Regions from separate parts of the Vibrio fluvialis genome, predicted to be linked through region 1. Evidence: predicted binding sites of a transcription regulator. Region 1 holds the regulator's gene; each other region holds the start of a gene.

Region 1 (5,510 bases):
CGCTGCTTATCACCATGCAACGTGCGTTGCTGTTTTATCTGCAACACCCGGATGAAATGCTAAAAGTGCAGCAGAGAGCGATGCAGAGAGATTTCAGTTGGCGAGAATCGGCGCTGGATTACATCAAAATGTACCGACTGGCGATATTTGATTGATTCGATACAACGGGGCGCATAAGCGCTCCGTTTTTTTAGCGACGTAAACGATCCACCAAACAGATTTTTACAACTAGAGTGCTATTCGCGTCTGGCTTTGTGGTAGTCTTTGCCACGTTATCAACTCCTAGCTCAGTGGTATTCATGTCTGACAGTCTGCTGTTTCACAAAACCTTCGTACATCCTACCAGTCAGGAGTGGGTGGTCTTTGTGCATGGTGCAGGTGGCAGTTCGTCGATTTGGTTCAAACAAATCAAAGCCTATAAACAGCATTTCAACTTATTACTTATTGACCTGCGCGGGCACGGTAAATCCGGTGAGCTGATTAAAGGCTTGATGTCCAAACGTTATACGTTTCAGTCGGTTACTCAGGATGTGTTGCGGGTTCTCGATCACCTGAAAATTCACTCGGCTCATTTTGTGGGTATGTCGCTGGGTACCATTATTGTGCGGAATGTGGCTGAGATATCTGCCGGGCGCGTACGCTCGATGGTGCTTGGTGGAGCGATTACTCGGCTTAACATCCGCTCACAGGTATTAGTGAAACTTGGCCATTTCAGTCAGCACTTTATCCCTTACATGTGGCTGTATCGCCTATTTGCCTATATTGTGATGCCACAACGCAGTCAGAAAGAGTCCCGCCATCTTTTTATCCATGAAGCGCGTAAATTGTGCCAGAAAGAATTCAAACGCTGGTATACCCTGACAGCGGAAGTGAATCCGTTGATGCGTTACTTCAAGGAGCGTGAGCTGGCAATCCCGACGCTGTATCTGATGGGCGAGCGGGACTACATGTTTATCCAACCGGTCAAAGAAATGGTCGCTGCTCACCAGCAGAGTGAACTGCATGAAATTCCTGATTGTGGCCACGTCTGCAACGTAGAGCAGCCCGATGTCTTTAATCAGGTGTCTATTGAGTTTATTCAGCAGCAGATTCGCTCTTAATCTGCCAAGTCATCGGCTTTTCCGCAATTCCAGCATACGGCAAACTGACGTTCATTAAGCTCACCACAATGTGCACACTGCCATGGTGTTGAACGGGAACTGCTGGACGGGCTTTGATAATCTTCAATGATAGCTTGCGCCCGCTCATGCTGAGTCACGTCATACAACCAGATGTAAGGCGCAGTTTCATCATTCATCGGCAACTCACCGCGCAGACCAAACAAACCTTCTCCACGCACCTCACAGGCAATATTGGCTTGTTTTAGCAGTTCGCACAGCAAGTGTGCTTCCGTCGGATTGGCGGCTATGAATATTTTCATCGTTGTACCGTGTTGGCAGAGCGTCTGACCAGCCGGTTCATCACCCATTTCATGAGCAGTGGAAACACCCCAAGTAAGGCGAATGACAGCAACACCGATGGCGAGACAATGCCGGATAATGAATCAATTTGTGCCAGTTGTGTGCCGGCGTTTAGATACACCGCAGTGCCAGGCAGCATACCCAACTGGCTGACCCAATAGTAGCGGGCAACGTTAATGGGACTTAGGCCCATCAAGAGGTTTATCAGAAAGAACGGGAATACAGGGATCAGCCGTAATGACAGCAAATAAAACGCGCCATCACGCTCAACGCCTTGGTTGATTGCGTTCAATTTGTCACCAAATCGTTGTTGAACCCAGTCTCGAAGCAGATAACGGCTGCTCAGAAAGGCTAGTGTTGCACCGATGGTACTGGCGAAAGAGACAAGCAAAAGACTGAGCCAAAAGCCGAACAATGCTGCTCCAAGCAATGTGACAACGGCTGCGCCGGGTATCGAGAACGCCGTAATCAAGACGTAGCTGACAAAGTAAATCAGGGCAGCAGCAAGCAAATGTTCGGCGATATAGTCCGACAACAGCGCTTGCTGAGCTTTGGCATTGTCCAGAGTGAGGTATTGACTGAACGTGAGCCCTAATCCAATGATCACGGCCAGCAAAATTAAGCCTAGAACTAACTTCTTACTCATCGATGTTTCTCGTTATACGGTTATCTAAGGTATACGTAACCAGACAGGGAAAAGCGATATTTTCTTTCACCCAAAGAAAAAAGCATCCGTGAACGGATGCTTTTAATGAAGTTGCTCTCAAAAAGGTTTACGACAAACGCTGTAACAACTCGTCGCGACGCGTTTGAGGGATAACTGACCAGTGCTTGCCCTCAATGGCGCCTTCAAGTGCCCACAGAAGCTCCAAGCCGACATCTGAAGAATGTGATTGTCTAACGGCTTTGTAAGCTTCTACGGCACCTTTCTCCTGCAGATCTTCCACCGTTTCGATGCCGGCTTTTTTCAGCATTCGTTCGGTTGCAAGGCGCAGGTTAGGGAGATCTTTAAGACGATCCGGCTTCGCTTGGGCTTGAGTCTCACGCTCATCTTTGGCCACTGCTAATGCCGCTTTCGCGTCTTCCAGAATTTTTGCGGTGTCTAACCAACAGTCTTCCGGCAAAGCGAAATACTTGGTTACAACGGGAAATCCGCGCTTTTTATAAACATAAGGCTCGTAGCCTTGTTGTTTGAACTTGGCTGTTGAAGCATCGTCGGCGCGAATGTGAAGTCTGTCGTTAACCACCAATGCGAACATTGTGTCATCAACAAAAATCCCAAAGCCACCAAACATTGAACGAGATTTAACGCGTCCAAATTGCTCAAAGAGCCGCATTGAATCTTTTAGTATTGGTTTATCCATGCTGTAAGTCTCGGTGTATTAATTAATACGCCACCAAAGTCAGGTCCGAGAAAATAGCAAAAGAATGCAGAGAGTATGTCAGTTAGGAGTCAACTTCTTAGTGTATGCATTTTTGCCATCGGTAACCCCGCTACCTACCCGAATTGGGTTTAGGCCGGAGGCTTTGCGTCCCACCTTTTCAGATGGTTTGCCCTGTGCGTGACATTTCCTTCAAAAAAAGGATAATCAAAAATTTGGATAAACATCACATTTACCTTGTGCAAATGTGATGTTATTCAAATATATATGTCCAACCATTGCAACTTGATTCATTGATTTTGAATCTAAATAGACAATTCAGACATGTTGATTTTCTGCAAAGTTATTGTTTTGTCAAGTCTTTTACTGTGTCGCGCTCTACAATCTCCGGATGCATCTCGAAGATACGGCGATCGTGCTCTTTATCTTTGATTCGTTCGAGTAATATTTCGAATGCGTTTTTACCCACACGACGTTTAGGTTGGTGGATAGTGGTTAGCGGTGGAGAGAAATACTCTGCCAGCTCAATGTTGTCATAACCGATAACCGACATATCTTCCGGAACACGAATCCCACGTTGTTGCAGGCGGCTCATTAAGCCAAGCGCCATTGTATCGTTAAAACAGAATACAGCGGTTGGACGTTTGTCCATGGCGATGATTTTATCTGCGGCCAGTACGGCGGTGTCACACTCGAAGTTACCTTCCAGAATCCAGTCTTCGCGGACAGGCAGGTTTGCTTCTGCCATCGCACGGCGGAAACCAGCAATACGTTCCTGACAGGCGGCTTTAACGAAATGGCCACTCAGGCAAGCGATATCAGTATGACCGCGGTCAGTCAGGTATTTAGTAGCCAGATAACCCCCTTCTTCGGAGTTATCGATGATCTTATCAGCCTGAGAGGTCTCTGGACCCCAATCCATGATCACCTTAGGAATGTCAGAATGGCTTTCCAACATTTCCAGCAGTTCTTCGGTCAGGTCAGAACACATAACCAAAATACCGTCTACGCGCTTTTCCGCCAGCATGCGGATGTAGTCGCGTTGCTTTTCGTAAATACCACCGGTGTTACACAGGATCAGCGTGTAACCCTGACGGTAACAGTAGCTTTCCACACCATCGATCACTTCGGAGAAGAAGAGGTTGGTGGACTGAGTGACCAACATACCAATTGTTCGTGTGGTGTTGCACTTTAGGCTTCGAGCTACAGCGCTCGGTGCATAGTTCAGCTCTTTAACAGCATCCATCACTTTTTCTTGTGTGGCTTCTGCAACAAATCGAGTTTTATTAATTACGTGAGATACGGTTGTTGTTGAAACGCCAGCCAGGCGTGCAACGTCTTTAATCGTAGCCATAGGTTTGTCCTGTCGATGACTGCTGAGCGCAACAAAATGCGTCGTGCTATCAGATTCAGCAGCGGTTAGGCTTGTACTGCAAGTGAAGCCTAAAAGTAGTAAAAACACAAAAACCGCTCGAAAACAGCGGTTTGCATCTTAAATTCATATTTTATCGTTTGCGGGCAATATAGTAGTCCGCAACGCGTGAACTCGCAACGAAATTCATCGGATGAGATCAAATGATCGTCACAAAGTTCGCGCGATATTCTTCAATTTGTGAGCATGATAGCGAACTATTCGTCAGTCAAATAAGCCTGATCAAGTTGCAGGAAGGCGACCAGAAGCTCGCTGACTGCGGCGTAAAAACCAAATTGATCAAGCGACTGGCAACGGGTCGCGAAAGTTGGTACCCAACTCAAGAGATGAGATTGGATAAATTCGGCCTGTTCAGAAAAGGCTTGTTCCATATGTGACTGTTTTTCCAGTTCGTTGGACCGAATAATCATATGTCCCAAGAAATCCAACTCGACAGCCAAATGATCAGCTGGTTCGTTCAGTGAGTCGTGAATCGCAACGCCGTGCTGTTTCATCAAGTCAGCCATTTCTTGTGCCGGAGTATCGTTCAACAGGCCTGTTTTACCAAGGTAAACGGAGGCGTAGGGCAGGGCTGAATCCTTGTCTGACTTTAAAAACAGGTCGCAAAAGTCGGCCGCCAATTCAAGGCGGGCATCGTCACGGTCGAGCAAGCGGTTCAGTGCTTCCACCAGATGCGTCACCGCCGCTTTCAGTCCGGCGTTTTCACTCAAGCCAGTCAGAAAGGCACGAATTTCGGGTGAATGATATTGCTCGATCTCTTTATCACTGAGCTCTTTACTGAACAAACTCGACAACCACCAATAAATTTCGGCGCGCTTTTCGTTAAATGCTTTTACTTCTTGCATGGTTAGACTCCGGATACTTTCTCCCTATAAGTCTAAACAATAAACATGAATAGCAATAACGCAAACCATGAAAAAATATGAACAAATACGTCAGCAAATTAATAGCTTGCTCAGAGATTGCTTTGAATCAATAAACCCTGAGGTTTTTGGATTGGAGACTAGAATTATGACTGTTTATGAATAGAATTACGGAGTATTTCGAATGAGCATAAAGTGGTGTCAATGAGCTATCACATACTAGTTGTTGAAGACGACATCGTTACCCGCAGTAAGCTGGCTGGTTACTTTCAGAAAGAGGGTTATCAGGTAACAGAGGCTGAAAATGGGGTAGAGATGCGTCAGGCGCTCAGTGAACATGACATTGACCTGGTGATGCTGGACATCAACTTGC
Region 2 (5,510 bases), 790 kb from region 1:
TGGGTACTGGCCGTGCTGAGTCACTGTCAGCGACTGCGAACATTTTCGTCGGCATGGTCGAAGCGCCTCTGGTGGTAAAACCTTACCTGAAGCAAATGAGCGATTCGCAATTCTTCGCAGTGATGACCTGTGGTTTGGCATCGGTTGCGGGTGGCACGCTGGTGGGCTATGCATCGCTGGGTGTGGATTTGAGCTATCTGATTGCGGCCGCGTTTATGTCTGCACCAGCGGGTTTGCTGATGGCCAAACTGCTGGTACCAGAGCAGGACACGGTCGACGTTCAGGTTGAATCGCACGAACTGGATCTGCCGCAAGCGACTAACGTGGTGGAAGCCGTAGCTGACGGTGCGATGTCCGGTGTGCGTATTGCCGTAGCGGTGGGCGGGACTTTGCTGGCGTTTGTCAGTGTGATTGCGCTGCTGAACGGCATGTTGGGCTGGGTTGGCGGACTGTTTGGTATCGAACTGAGTTTCCAACTGATTCTGGGCTATCTGTTCGCACCACTGGCTTGGCTGATTGGTATTCCATGGAACGAAGCCATCACGGCAGGTTCGCTGATCGGTAACAAGATCGTGGTGAACGAGTTTGTCGCCTTTATCCAATTGATGGATGTGAAATCGCAGCTGAGCGCACATTCGCAGGCTATCGTAACCTTCGCGCTGTGTGGCTTTGCCAATATCTCCAGCATGGCAATTTTGATTGGTGGTTTGGGTAGCCTGGTCCCTGAGCGTCGTAGCTTCATCTCCAAATACGGTTTTCGCGCGATCGCCGCTGGCGTTCTGGCGAACCTGATGAGCGCTTCGATTGCCGGCGTGATTCTGTCACTGTAAGTGCTTTCTTAAGCTAAAAAGAACCCCAGCCTAGGCTGGGGTTTTTGCTTTTGGAACTTGCTAAACAGCATCACTTATTGGTGTGGTACTGCTCGCAGGCCAGCATGGTGTTTTCAATCAGGCTGGCAACGGTCATTGGGCCAACACCACCCGGAACCGGCGTAATGAAGCTGGCGCGAGTACGAGCTACATCGTATTCCACATCGCCAACCAGTTTACCAGTGTCGAGACGGTTGATACCGACATCGACCACGATCGCGCCTTCTTTGATCCACGCGCCCGGAATGAAATTCGGCTTACCGACCGCAACCACCAGTACGTCAGCCTGACGGACGTGATGTTCCAGATCTTTGGTAAAGCGGTGACAAGTTGTCGTCGTACAGCCAGCCAGCAGCAGTTCCAGTGTCATTGGGCGACCGACAATGTTCGAAGCGCCCACGATGACCGCGTGTTTGCCGCGCAGCGGAATGTTGTAGCGATCCAACAGCGTAATGATGCCTTTTGGCGTGCAAGAGCGCAGCTTAGGAATGCGCTGAGCCAAACGACCGACGTTGTAAGGATGGAAACCATCGACGTCTTTTTCCGGAACGATGCGCTCCAGCACCTGAGTGGAGTCAATGCCGGCAGGCAGAGGCAGCTGAACCAGAATGCCGTCGATTTCCGGATCGTTATTCAGTTGATCAACCAGAGCCAACAGTTCGTTTTCGGTGGCGGTTGCCGGTAAGTCAAACGACTTAGAAACAAATCCCACTTCTTCACAAGCGCGGCGTTTACTGCCCACGTAGACCTGAGAAGCCGGGTCTTCACCCACTAAAACCACAGCCAGACCCGGTGCGCGCAGCCCTGCTTGAGTGCGAGCCTTAACACGGGCCGCAACCTCGGAACGTACTGTCTGAGAAATGAGTGTTCCATCAATATTTTGAGCAGTCATGACTTTCCTTACACATTCGTAGTGAAAATTTTTGCGCGCATTGTCGCAGATATTTTGAAGAACATCTATAAGCAAACGTTTGCTTTGTTCTGTTTTTCAGCACTTATTGTCTGAGTGACAAAATTTTGGTCATTTGAAACATAATGTTAGACAAAGCCGTTGATTTACCCTCTCTAACTCGTATAATCCTCTCCCTGTAGCGCGCCCTTAGCTCAGCTGGATAGAGCACGTCCCTTCTAAGGATGTGGTCGTAGGTTCGAATCCTACAGGGCGTGCCATTTATTCCAAGCCTCAGCAGTTTCTGCTGGGGCTTTTTCGTTTCTGGCGCTCCATTGGTGAGCATATTGTATACCTGCTTCAACGAGAAATGTGTCGCTACTATCACTTCGTTTTGAGAGTAAGGTGCGAGTCGCTTTGGATTCGAGGGACAGTTTGAGTATTACTACTCACTGGTGGCTTTAAATCAGAATGTTTTCTCCACTGAGTGATAGAAATAAGAAACCCCACCGAAGTGGGGTTGATTTGCCGAAAATGAACTAGGCCTCGTCGGCAGGGAGCAAGAACAGCCCTCTCGGGTTGAACTCGAGATAAGCGTGCTTGGTCAGCTCCTGGCGAAATTGGGCTGAGTTGAGTTGCAGCAGCAGCTCCTGATCGTGCCATTTGACTGTGACTTCATACATTGAACCCATATACGCGTATTTGAGTACCTCACATGCCTGGCTGTTTTCGCCCTGCGTACTCAGGGTAATGGCTTCCGGGCGAACACCAATCTGATATTCTCCCTTCGCTTTGCCTTGCGTTGCCTCTGGGTCGGCATCGATCGCGTAACCATGAATGTGAATACGTTCACCGTCGAAATGGCCCTGAAACAGATTCGCTTCACCCATAAAGTTCGCCATAAACATCGATTTCGGCGACTTGTAGAGCTCTTGCGGCGAGCCAATCTGCATAATCTCTCCGCTTTTCATCACGATCACCGTATCCGATACCGCAAAGGCTTCAGCCTGATCGTGCGTGACATACAACGAGGTAATGTCGAAACGTTGTTGCAACTCGCGAATGGTTTCACGCATGCTGCGGCGCAGGTTGGCGTCCAGGTTACTTAAGGGTTCGTCGAATAACAGCACTTTGGGTTTGAGTACCAGAGCCCGGGCGAGGGCAACGCGTTGCTGCTGGCCACCGGAGATCTGATCGACAAAGCGCTCACCCATGCCTTCCAAGTCGACGATTTTCAACGCTTCATCGACCCGCTGGCGAATTTCTTCGGCCGGGAGTTTGAGCATTTTTAGCCCATATGCCACGTTCTCATACAAAGACATATGCGGGAAAAGGGCGTACGACTGGAACACCATACAGATATCGCGCTGCTGAATGGAACGTTCCGTCACATCTTCACCGTCGATAAAGATTTGGCCGCTGGTGGGTTTTTCCAGTCCGGCCACCAAACGCAGCACAGTCGTTTTACCGCAGCCCGACGGACCGAGCAGGGTCACCAGGCTGCCTTTCTTAATTTCCAAATCCAGATTACCGATCACGGTATTGTTACCGAATCGCTTGCAGATGTTTTTCAGTACAACGAAGTTTTGTTTTTCCATGGTGACATCTCCTAGGAATCTTGGTTGGTGGCTTTGGAGCGGGAAATACGAGCTTCACCGACCAATAAATCAAACAACAGAATGATGGCTAACATCACCACAATCAGGACAGAGCCATACGCAATGGCAATCCCGTATTCACCGTCTTCGACGCGGTTCAGAATGTACGACGTGGCAACACGGGTTTCCGGGGTAACCAGAAAGATAATCGCGCTCACCGTCGTCATCGCACGCACAAAGCTGTAGACCAGTGTCGACAGAATCGCCGGGCGCAGCAGTGGCAGGATGATGTGACGAATGGTTTGCAGGGAACTGGCGCGCAGGCTCAATGACGCTTCATCAAGTGATTTATCGAGCTGACCAAGTCCGGCGATACCGGAGCGAATGCCCACCGGCACGTTACGCATCACCATCGAGATCACCACAATTGCCGCGGTGCCTGTCAGGTAAATAGGCGCATCGTTAAACGCCAGAATATACGACACCCCCGCCACGGTGCCCGGAACGGCAAAGCAGAGCATGGTCGAGAATTCGATGACCTTTTTACCGTAGAACTGCTGACGAACCACTACATACGCAATCAGCAATCCGAACAGGGCGGTGATTGGCGCAGCGACACCTGCGTAAATCATGGTCGTGATGAGTGACGGCCAGGCACCATCAGACATGCCGTTGCCAAACAGGTTGAGGTAGTTTTGCAGTGTGAGCGTGTAATCCACCCCCCAGTTCACGGTGAAACTACCAAAGAAGATGCTGCCGTACAGAAGCACGTTAAACACCATCCAGACATACAACGTCAAGGTGACGCCCAGTTTGAGTGACGCTGGCATATCCTGCACGTCACCACGATAGGCCTTGCCGGAAATCGTGACGTAGGAACGTTGCCCAATCCACAGATACTGGACGACAAAGATGGCCAGAGAGAACAGAAGCAGCACAGAACCCAGCGTACTGGCGGAGGCATAATCGAGCTGTGCGCCGGCGATGTAGAAGTAGATTTGGGTCGCCAGAACGTCAAAGCTTCCCCCCAGCACCAACGGGTTACTGAAATCAGCCAGCGACTGCACGAAAATAATCAGGAACGAGTTAGCGAGCGCCGGTTTCAAGAGCGGAATAATGATGCCAAAGAATGTCTGATAGCGGTTGGCTTTCAGCGTGTAAGACGCCTCTTCCAGTGACGGATGGAGGGATTTGAGGGCGCCATCCAGAATCATGAACGACATTGGCGCAAAGGCGAGAACCTGAGCCAGCCAAATGCCGGTAAAACCATATAACCAGTTGGTTTTTTGCAGCCCGAACCAGTCCACCATCAATTCAGTGATGTAACCAGAGCGTCCCAGCATTAAGGTCACGCCGAGTCCGACGATGAACGGCGGGGTCACGATGGGCAGAATGGAAAACACGCGGGCAATAAACGCCGACCGTTTGGCGATGCGCGTGGTATAAATGGCGAAGATCAAACCAAAGAACGTGGCACCCACCCCCACCGCAATGCCCAGAACGATGGAGTTGCGGATCACCGACAGGGTATGAGATTGCGAGAGAATCTCCATAAATTGCCACGCGGTCCATTGGCCCATCTCATCTTTGAACATCGGCAGAAAAATCGCGATGCTTGGAAAAATAATGAAAATGGCAATCAGCAAAATAATGCTGATGAGCGACCCAATCACAAAATGGTCGCCGCCCAAATATTCAAGGCGGGCGAAAGCCGTGGTCATGACAGCGCCAAGCGCAATAAACAGCAAGATGGTGGAATAACCCAAACCCTGATGCGCCAGCCAGGAGCTGATTAGTATCACCAGCATGCACAGCGCGGAATAGCCGATATCCAGATAATGGCGGACTTTGTGCTGGCGTCCAGCGGGTTGCAGTGGGCGAACAATCAGAAAAAGAGGCAGGCTGAACCAGAGCCAGGAAATATTGACAGAGCTCCAGCCCATCGCGTCGTAAAACTCGTCTGCGGTCGATTCAAACAGACCATAGTCCAAAGCAAAGGATGGCAGAAGGATAAAGCTAAACACCATCACGCCAAGCCAGTAAAAAACGGCGTCGATGCGCCGTGGCTGGCTGGTCGTGAGGTTCAAAGCCTGAATTTGCTCGTTCATGTTGGAACCTTTTTTTGAGCTGCACTCAGCCTGCCCGCCAGAACCA
Region 3 (5,510 bases), 1.2 Mb from region 1:
CACTGACTCAAACAGTGCCGGGTCTTTACCCGGGCTGACACGGTAGCCCAGAATTTTGTCATCCTGCTTCAACTGGGAGAGCGTGACGTATTGGAAAATTTCGCGGGGGTTTTTGGCGACCGCGGCGCGAATCGCGTCGAGTTTATCTTCCACGGGCGTGTCTTTGGCTGTTCGGGTTGGTGCTGCGGCAGGTTGGGCACTGACTTTAGAATAGTCTATTCCTTCCAGCATCAGGGTCTCATCCCGGCCAGAATTATCAATAATGACCCGATCCGGCATCACCGCTTTGAGTTTTACTCGCGTGCCTTCAATCACTTCATTCAGACCATACGTTGCCTGAGACCCACGATTGGCAATCACCGCCAAACTCTGGCTCGGCTCAGAACTCGCAACAACGCCCACCAGCACCAGGTTTAAACGGGTTTTAGGCGCGTCGACTTTGACAGGCGCCGGAGGTGGCGTCTGGTCGTTGTAATGTCCGAACAGATCGCCTTTCTGCAATACGCTGATGTCCATGCCACTGTTGGTTTTGGGCTGAGCCGACGCATTGGCTGACCATGCGGCGACCGTCGTCTGTTCACTGTGCAGCATCCAAACCATTTTGCCGACGATCCACGCAGACAATGCGATGCAAATCAAAGTGACCCACAAACTGAGCGGCTTTTGCCAATGTGGAAAACGCTGCATCCAATCCCCGGATGTCAGTTGTTGTAAATTGATACGCTCCACTCTGTGTCCTTCATTCCTAAATTGTTGCGCTAACGTCATGTTTTTTATCAGTAGGAGCCTTTTAATTCAGGACCTTATATAAAATATAGCAATATATCACAAGCTTCGCGGACTTCTTTTAACTTACGATTAAATTGTCGACTTGCTTGAAAAACTGACATGCAATCACCATTGTAACCAGCAAGCCAAAAGCGAAATAAACACATTAGAGGTAATTTGCCAGCATGAGTTCCCCATCTGAAGCGGTTCGACTCGATAAATGGTTGTGGGCCGCAAGATTTTACAAAACTCGCTCGCTGGCGCGGAATATGGTCGATGGTGGCAAAGTTCACTATAATGGCCAGCGAACAAAACCAAGTAAGCTGGTCGAAGTCGGTGCGATCATTACCCTGCGCCAAGGCAACGAAGAAAAAACCGTTGTAATTGAACGCGTTTCCGAACAGAGACGTGGCGCACCGGAAGCTCAGACCCTGTATTCAGAAACGGCTGAAAGCGTGGTGAAACGCGAGCGCATGGCGCTGGCGCGTAAACTCAACGCCACCAACCCAGCCCCGGATCGCCGCCCGGATAAAAAACAGCGCCGCGATCTTCTAAAATTTAAACATCAATAAAGAGCCGGACTATTCCTTATGACTACAAGCTCAGTGTCGAAAAACACGTTAAACCGCTACCTATTTGAAGATCTTTCAGTACGTGGCGAGTTGGTGCAACTGGATGAAACGTACCAACACATGATTACCAGCAAGGAATACCCAGCTCCAGTACAGAAACTGTTGGGTGAGCTTTTGGTTGCGACCTCACTGCTGACGGCTACGCTGAAGTTTGAAGGCTCGATTACCCTGCAACTGCAAGGCAACGGCCCGGTTTCACTGGCTGTGATTAACGGTGACAACAACCAGAAAGTACGTGGTGTGGCTCGCTGGGAAGGCGATATTGCCGATGACGCAGGACTACACGATATGATGGGCAGCGGCTATCTGGTGATCACCATTGAACCGAAACAGGGCGAGCGCTATCAGGGCGTGGTTGGCCTGGAAGGTGACAATCTGGCTGAAGTACTGGAAGGTTACTTCCTGCGTTCAGAACAGCTGAAAACCCGCCTGTGGATTCGCGTTGGTGAACAGGAAGGCAAACCTCACGCTGCCGGCATGCTTCTACAAATCATGCCCGACGGCACAGGCACTCCGGAAGATTTCGAGCACCTGGAGCAACTGACCAATACGGTGAAGGATGAAGAGCTGTTCACACTGGAAGCCAATGAGCTGCTGTACCGCCTGTACAACCAGGAAAAAGTGAAAGTATTCGAACCTCAACCAGTTCAATTCCAGTGCGGTTGTTCTCGTGAGCGCAGCGCCGCAGCGATCGTAACCCTCTCGCGTGACGAGGTGTACGAGATTCTGGCAGAAGAAGGTTTTGTCGCTCTGCATTGTGACTATTGCGGCACCACTTACTCGTTCGATTCCGCGCAAGTGGCTGAATTGTTCGCACAAGATAGCTCAGAGAACAAAACCCTGCATTAATTTATCGGGTTTAACAAGCACGAAAATTTACCACTACAGCCAGCATTATGCTGGCTTTTTTTGTGATCAAAACCCAATAAAATCAATAGTTACACTCACCGTACGCCGTACTTAATTTCTTTGGAATAATAATCCCTTTGGTCTGGCGCAATGGTTTGCGTGCGCGATAAAATACCCCAGCCAACAATATGTGACGGGTTACCTAAAACCACAGGGAAAGCGTGGATAATTTTTGAACTATCTCCCTGTTTTTTCCCCACCCCGTTGCTAGCATGGTGAGCAGATAACAATTACAAACATTATTAAAAATCCCTACAAAATCCTTATAAGGAGCACCTATGACCGTTATGGAACATACTAAGGCTGCACAATTAGATCTTACCCAATACGGAATAACCGATGTAACTGAAGTGGTGCGAAACCCAAGTTACGAATTGTTATTCGAAGAAGAAACTCGCTCAGATCTGGAAGGCTACGAAAAAGGCGTAGTCACTGAACTGGGTGCAGTGGCCGTTGATACCGGCATCTTCACTGGCCGCTCACCAAAAGACAAATTCATCGTTAAAGACGCCACTACCGAAGAAAACATGTGGTGGACGTCTGAACAAGCGAAAAACGACAACAAACCGATCAATCAGGCCGTGTGGAACGATCTGAAAGCGCTGGTTGGCAAGCAATTGTCCGGCAAGCGTCTGTTTGTGGTCGATGGCTACTGTGGCGCGAACGCTGATACCCGTCTGTGCGTACGCTTTATTACTGAGGTCGCATGGCAGGCTCACTTCGTGAAGAACATGTTCATCCGTCCTTCTGAAGAAGAGCTGGCAACGTTCAAACCGGATTTCGTGGTCATGAACGGCGCGAAATGCACCAACGATAAATGGCAGGAACACGGTCTGAACTCTGAAAACTTCACCGTATTCAACCTGACCGAAAAAATGCAACTGATTGGCGGTACTTGGTACGGCGGCGAGATGAAAAAAGGTATGTTCGCGATGATGAACTACTTCCTGCCGCTGCAAGGCATCGCGTCAATGCACTGTAGTGCCAACATGAGCAAAGATGGCGACGTCGCTGTGTTCTTTGGTCTGTCTGGTACCGGTAAAACCACTCTGTCGACCGATCCAAAACGCGCGCTGATTGGTGACGATGAGCACGGCTGGGACGACGATGGCGTCTTCAACTTCGAAGGCGGTTGCTACGCGAAAACCATCAAGCTATCGAAAGAAGCCGAGCCAGACATCTACAACGCGATTCGTCGTGATGCATTGCTGGAAAACGTGACTGTCCGCGCTGATGGCTCGATCGATTTCGATGATGGTTCAAAAACCGAGAACACCCGTGTTTCTTACCCGATTTACCACATCGACAACATCGTTAAACCCGTCTCCAAAGGCGGTCACGCGAACAAAGTGATCTTCCTGTCTGCCGATGCATTCGGCGTGCTGCCTCCAGTGTCTAAACTGACGCCGGAACAAACCAAGTACCACTTCCTGTCTGGCTTTACAGCCAAACTGGCCGGTACTGAACGCGGCATTACCGAGCCAACGCCAACCTTCTCTGCTTGTTTCGGCGCAGCGTTCCTGACGCTACACCCGACCAAGTACGCCGAAGTGCTGGTGAAACGCATGGAAGCCGCTGGTGCGGAAGCTTACCTGGTTAACACGGGCTGGAACGGCACGGGCAAACGTATCTCGATTAAAGATACCCGTGGCATCATTGATGCAATTCTGGATGGTTCAATCGAACAAGCCGAAACCAAGCACATTCCTATCTTCAACCTGGAAGTCCCAACAGCGCTGCCAGGCGTAGATCCTGCAATCCTTGACCCACGTGATACTTATACCGACCCACTACAATGGGAAAGCAAAGCTAAAGATTTGGCCTCTCGCTTTATCAACAACTTTGCTAAGTACACCGACAACGCGGAAGGTAAAGCGCTGGTTGCGGCAGGTCCTCAACTGGACTAAAACTGATAACTCAGTAGCAAGCCCCTCTTTTGAGGGGCTTTTTTTGTTGAAGCCAGCGCCAATTTACTCCAAGCTGTGGACTTTCAGGACGGTCATCGCATCAGGGAATTATGAAAAAGCTGCTTGCTCTCGGGGTTGGATTGGTTGCGCTGCTGCTGGCACTGACGCTGGTCGCATTCGGCATCATGCACACCCGTTACCTGACACCGTCTGCGCAGTGGCTGACCGAGCATCTGTGGCCCGAAAAACTGACCTTCAGTGAGCTCGATTACGAATACCCACTCCATTTCCGCCTGCACAATGTGACGCTGGAAACCAGCGCCAACCCCTTGAGCTTTCAACAAGTGGATATCTGGCTCAGCCCGCAACTGTTTCATCAGGACAAATGGGTGATCGACAGCGTACTGCTCGATGGTGCCAACTTTTCCGATGGCTTGCCAGACAATGATTTTCTTGCCCAACTGCAACTCAATCAACTGGCGCTGCACAATATCGATTTCGCCAATCACGGCCTGATTGCACGCGGCGTCAATTTACAGGTCAAAAAGCCTATCTGGAACAACGCCAAACAGTGGCTGCCTTACGGCGAACTGCAACTCTCAGCCGAACAGTTTTACTGGCAAGGTGAAGCGCTCAACAATGTACTGATCGATGCCGATTACAAAGCACAGGACAGCACCGTTTACGGCGCCTCGTTTCAATGGCGCGGCGGCGAGTTTTCTGGTCAGGCAGAGCAGTATCCGGCCGGTTGGTCGCTGGTCAACGTCACCATCAGCAAGCTGGACCTGAAAGACGATCTGTCTACGCTGAGCGCGCCGTGGTGGCAGCTGGCCAAGCCTTATCTTCACCACATCAACAGCCTCGATGTGCTGAGCAGCAATTGGCAGTTGGGTGAGACCAAACTGACCAACCTCGCGCTGTCGCTGGAGAACCTGACGATCGATCAGTCACTGTGGCAGCAAGACAGTGGCTACCTGTCACTCAACGCCGAATCCGCGGACTGGCATGGACTGCAATGGATTGAACCGACGTTTAAGCTCGAGTTTCGCCCGGGCAACATCACCATCAGTGATTTTGCCACCGAACTGCTGCAAGGCAGCATTCAGCTCAGTGGTGACATTCAGCCCTCCGGCATCCATCTTCACCAGTTAACCGCACGCGGCATCAAATGGTTTGCCGAGCAGCAACAGGATTGGGCGTGGCTAGACAGCGATCTTCCTGCGCTGAAAAATCTGACCATTGATCAATGGGATCTCAACAACCTGCAATTGATCCAACTGACTCATAAGCCGTT

Evidence for each region. The regulator PurR, encoded in region 1, represses purine synthesis genes. The targets are predictions, from matches to a motif close to TNANGNAAACGTTTNCNTNA.
Region 2: a site for PurR is predicted at 1,829-1,848, ahead of folD (bifunctional methylenetetrahydrofolate dehydrogenase/methenyltetrahydrofolate cyclohydrolase FolD). Genes of this name have one in related genera too.
Region 3: a site for PurR is predicted at 2,393-2,412, ahead of pckA (phosphoenolpyruvate carboxykinase (ATP)). Genes of this name have one in related genera too.

The regions. Positions count from the first base shown of each region.
Region 1 covers NZ_UHIP01000001.1:1,198,900-1,204,409, forward strand. Annotated here, with positions in the region: gene glgA (glycogen synthase GlgA) at 1-155, shown strand, start outside; gene DYA43_RS05735 (alpha/beta fold hydrolase) at 300-1,100, shown strand; gene DYA43_RS05740 (putative signal transducing protein) at 1,097-1,420, opposite strand; gene DYA43_RS05745 (TVP38/TMEM64 family protein) at 1,417-2,106, opposite strand; gene DYA43_RS05750 (TfoX/Sxy family DNA transformation protein) at 2,234-2,824, opposite strand; cyclic di-GMP riboswitch class I at 2,942-3,026, opposite strand; gene purR (HTH-type transcriptional repressor PurR) at 3,186-4,196, opposite strand; gene torD (molecular chaperone TorD) at 4,472-5,119, opposite strand; gene torR (two-component system response regulator TorR) at 5,342-5,510, shown strand, end outside.
Region 2 covers NZ_UHIP01000001.1:1,989,272-1,994,781, reverse strand. Annotated here, with positions in the region: gene DYA43_RS09355 (NupC/NupG family nucleoside CNT transporter) at 1-830, shown strand, start outside; gene folD (bifunctional methylenetetrahydrofolate dehydrogenase/methenyltetrahydrofolate cyclohydrolase FolD) at 901-1,761, opposite strand; tRNA gene DYA43_RS09345 (tRNA-Arg) at 1,963-2,039, shown strand; gene fbpC (ferric ABC transporter ATP-binding protein) at 2,298-3,356, opposite strand; gene DYA43_RS09330 (ABC transporter permease) at 3,368-5,464, opposite strand.
Region 3 covers NZ_UHIP01000001.1:22,865-28,374, reverse strand. Annotated here, with positions in the region: gene gspC (type II secretion system protein GspC) at 1-687, opposite strand, end outside; gene hslR (ribosome-associated heat shock protein Hsp15) at 954-1,340, shown strand; gene hslO (Hsp33 family molecular chaperone HslO) at 1,374-2,249, shown strand; gene pckA (phosphoenolpyruvate carboxykinase (ATP)) at 2,588-4,216, shown strand; gene DYA43_RS00105 (AsmA family protein) at 4,327-5,510, shown strand, end outside.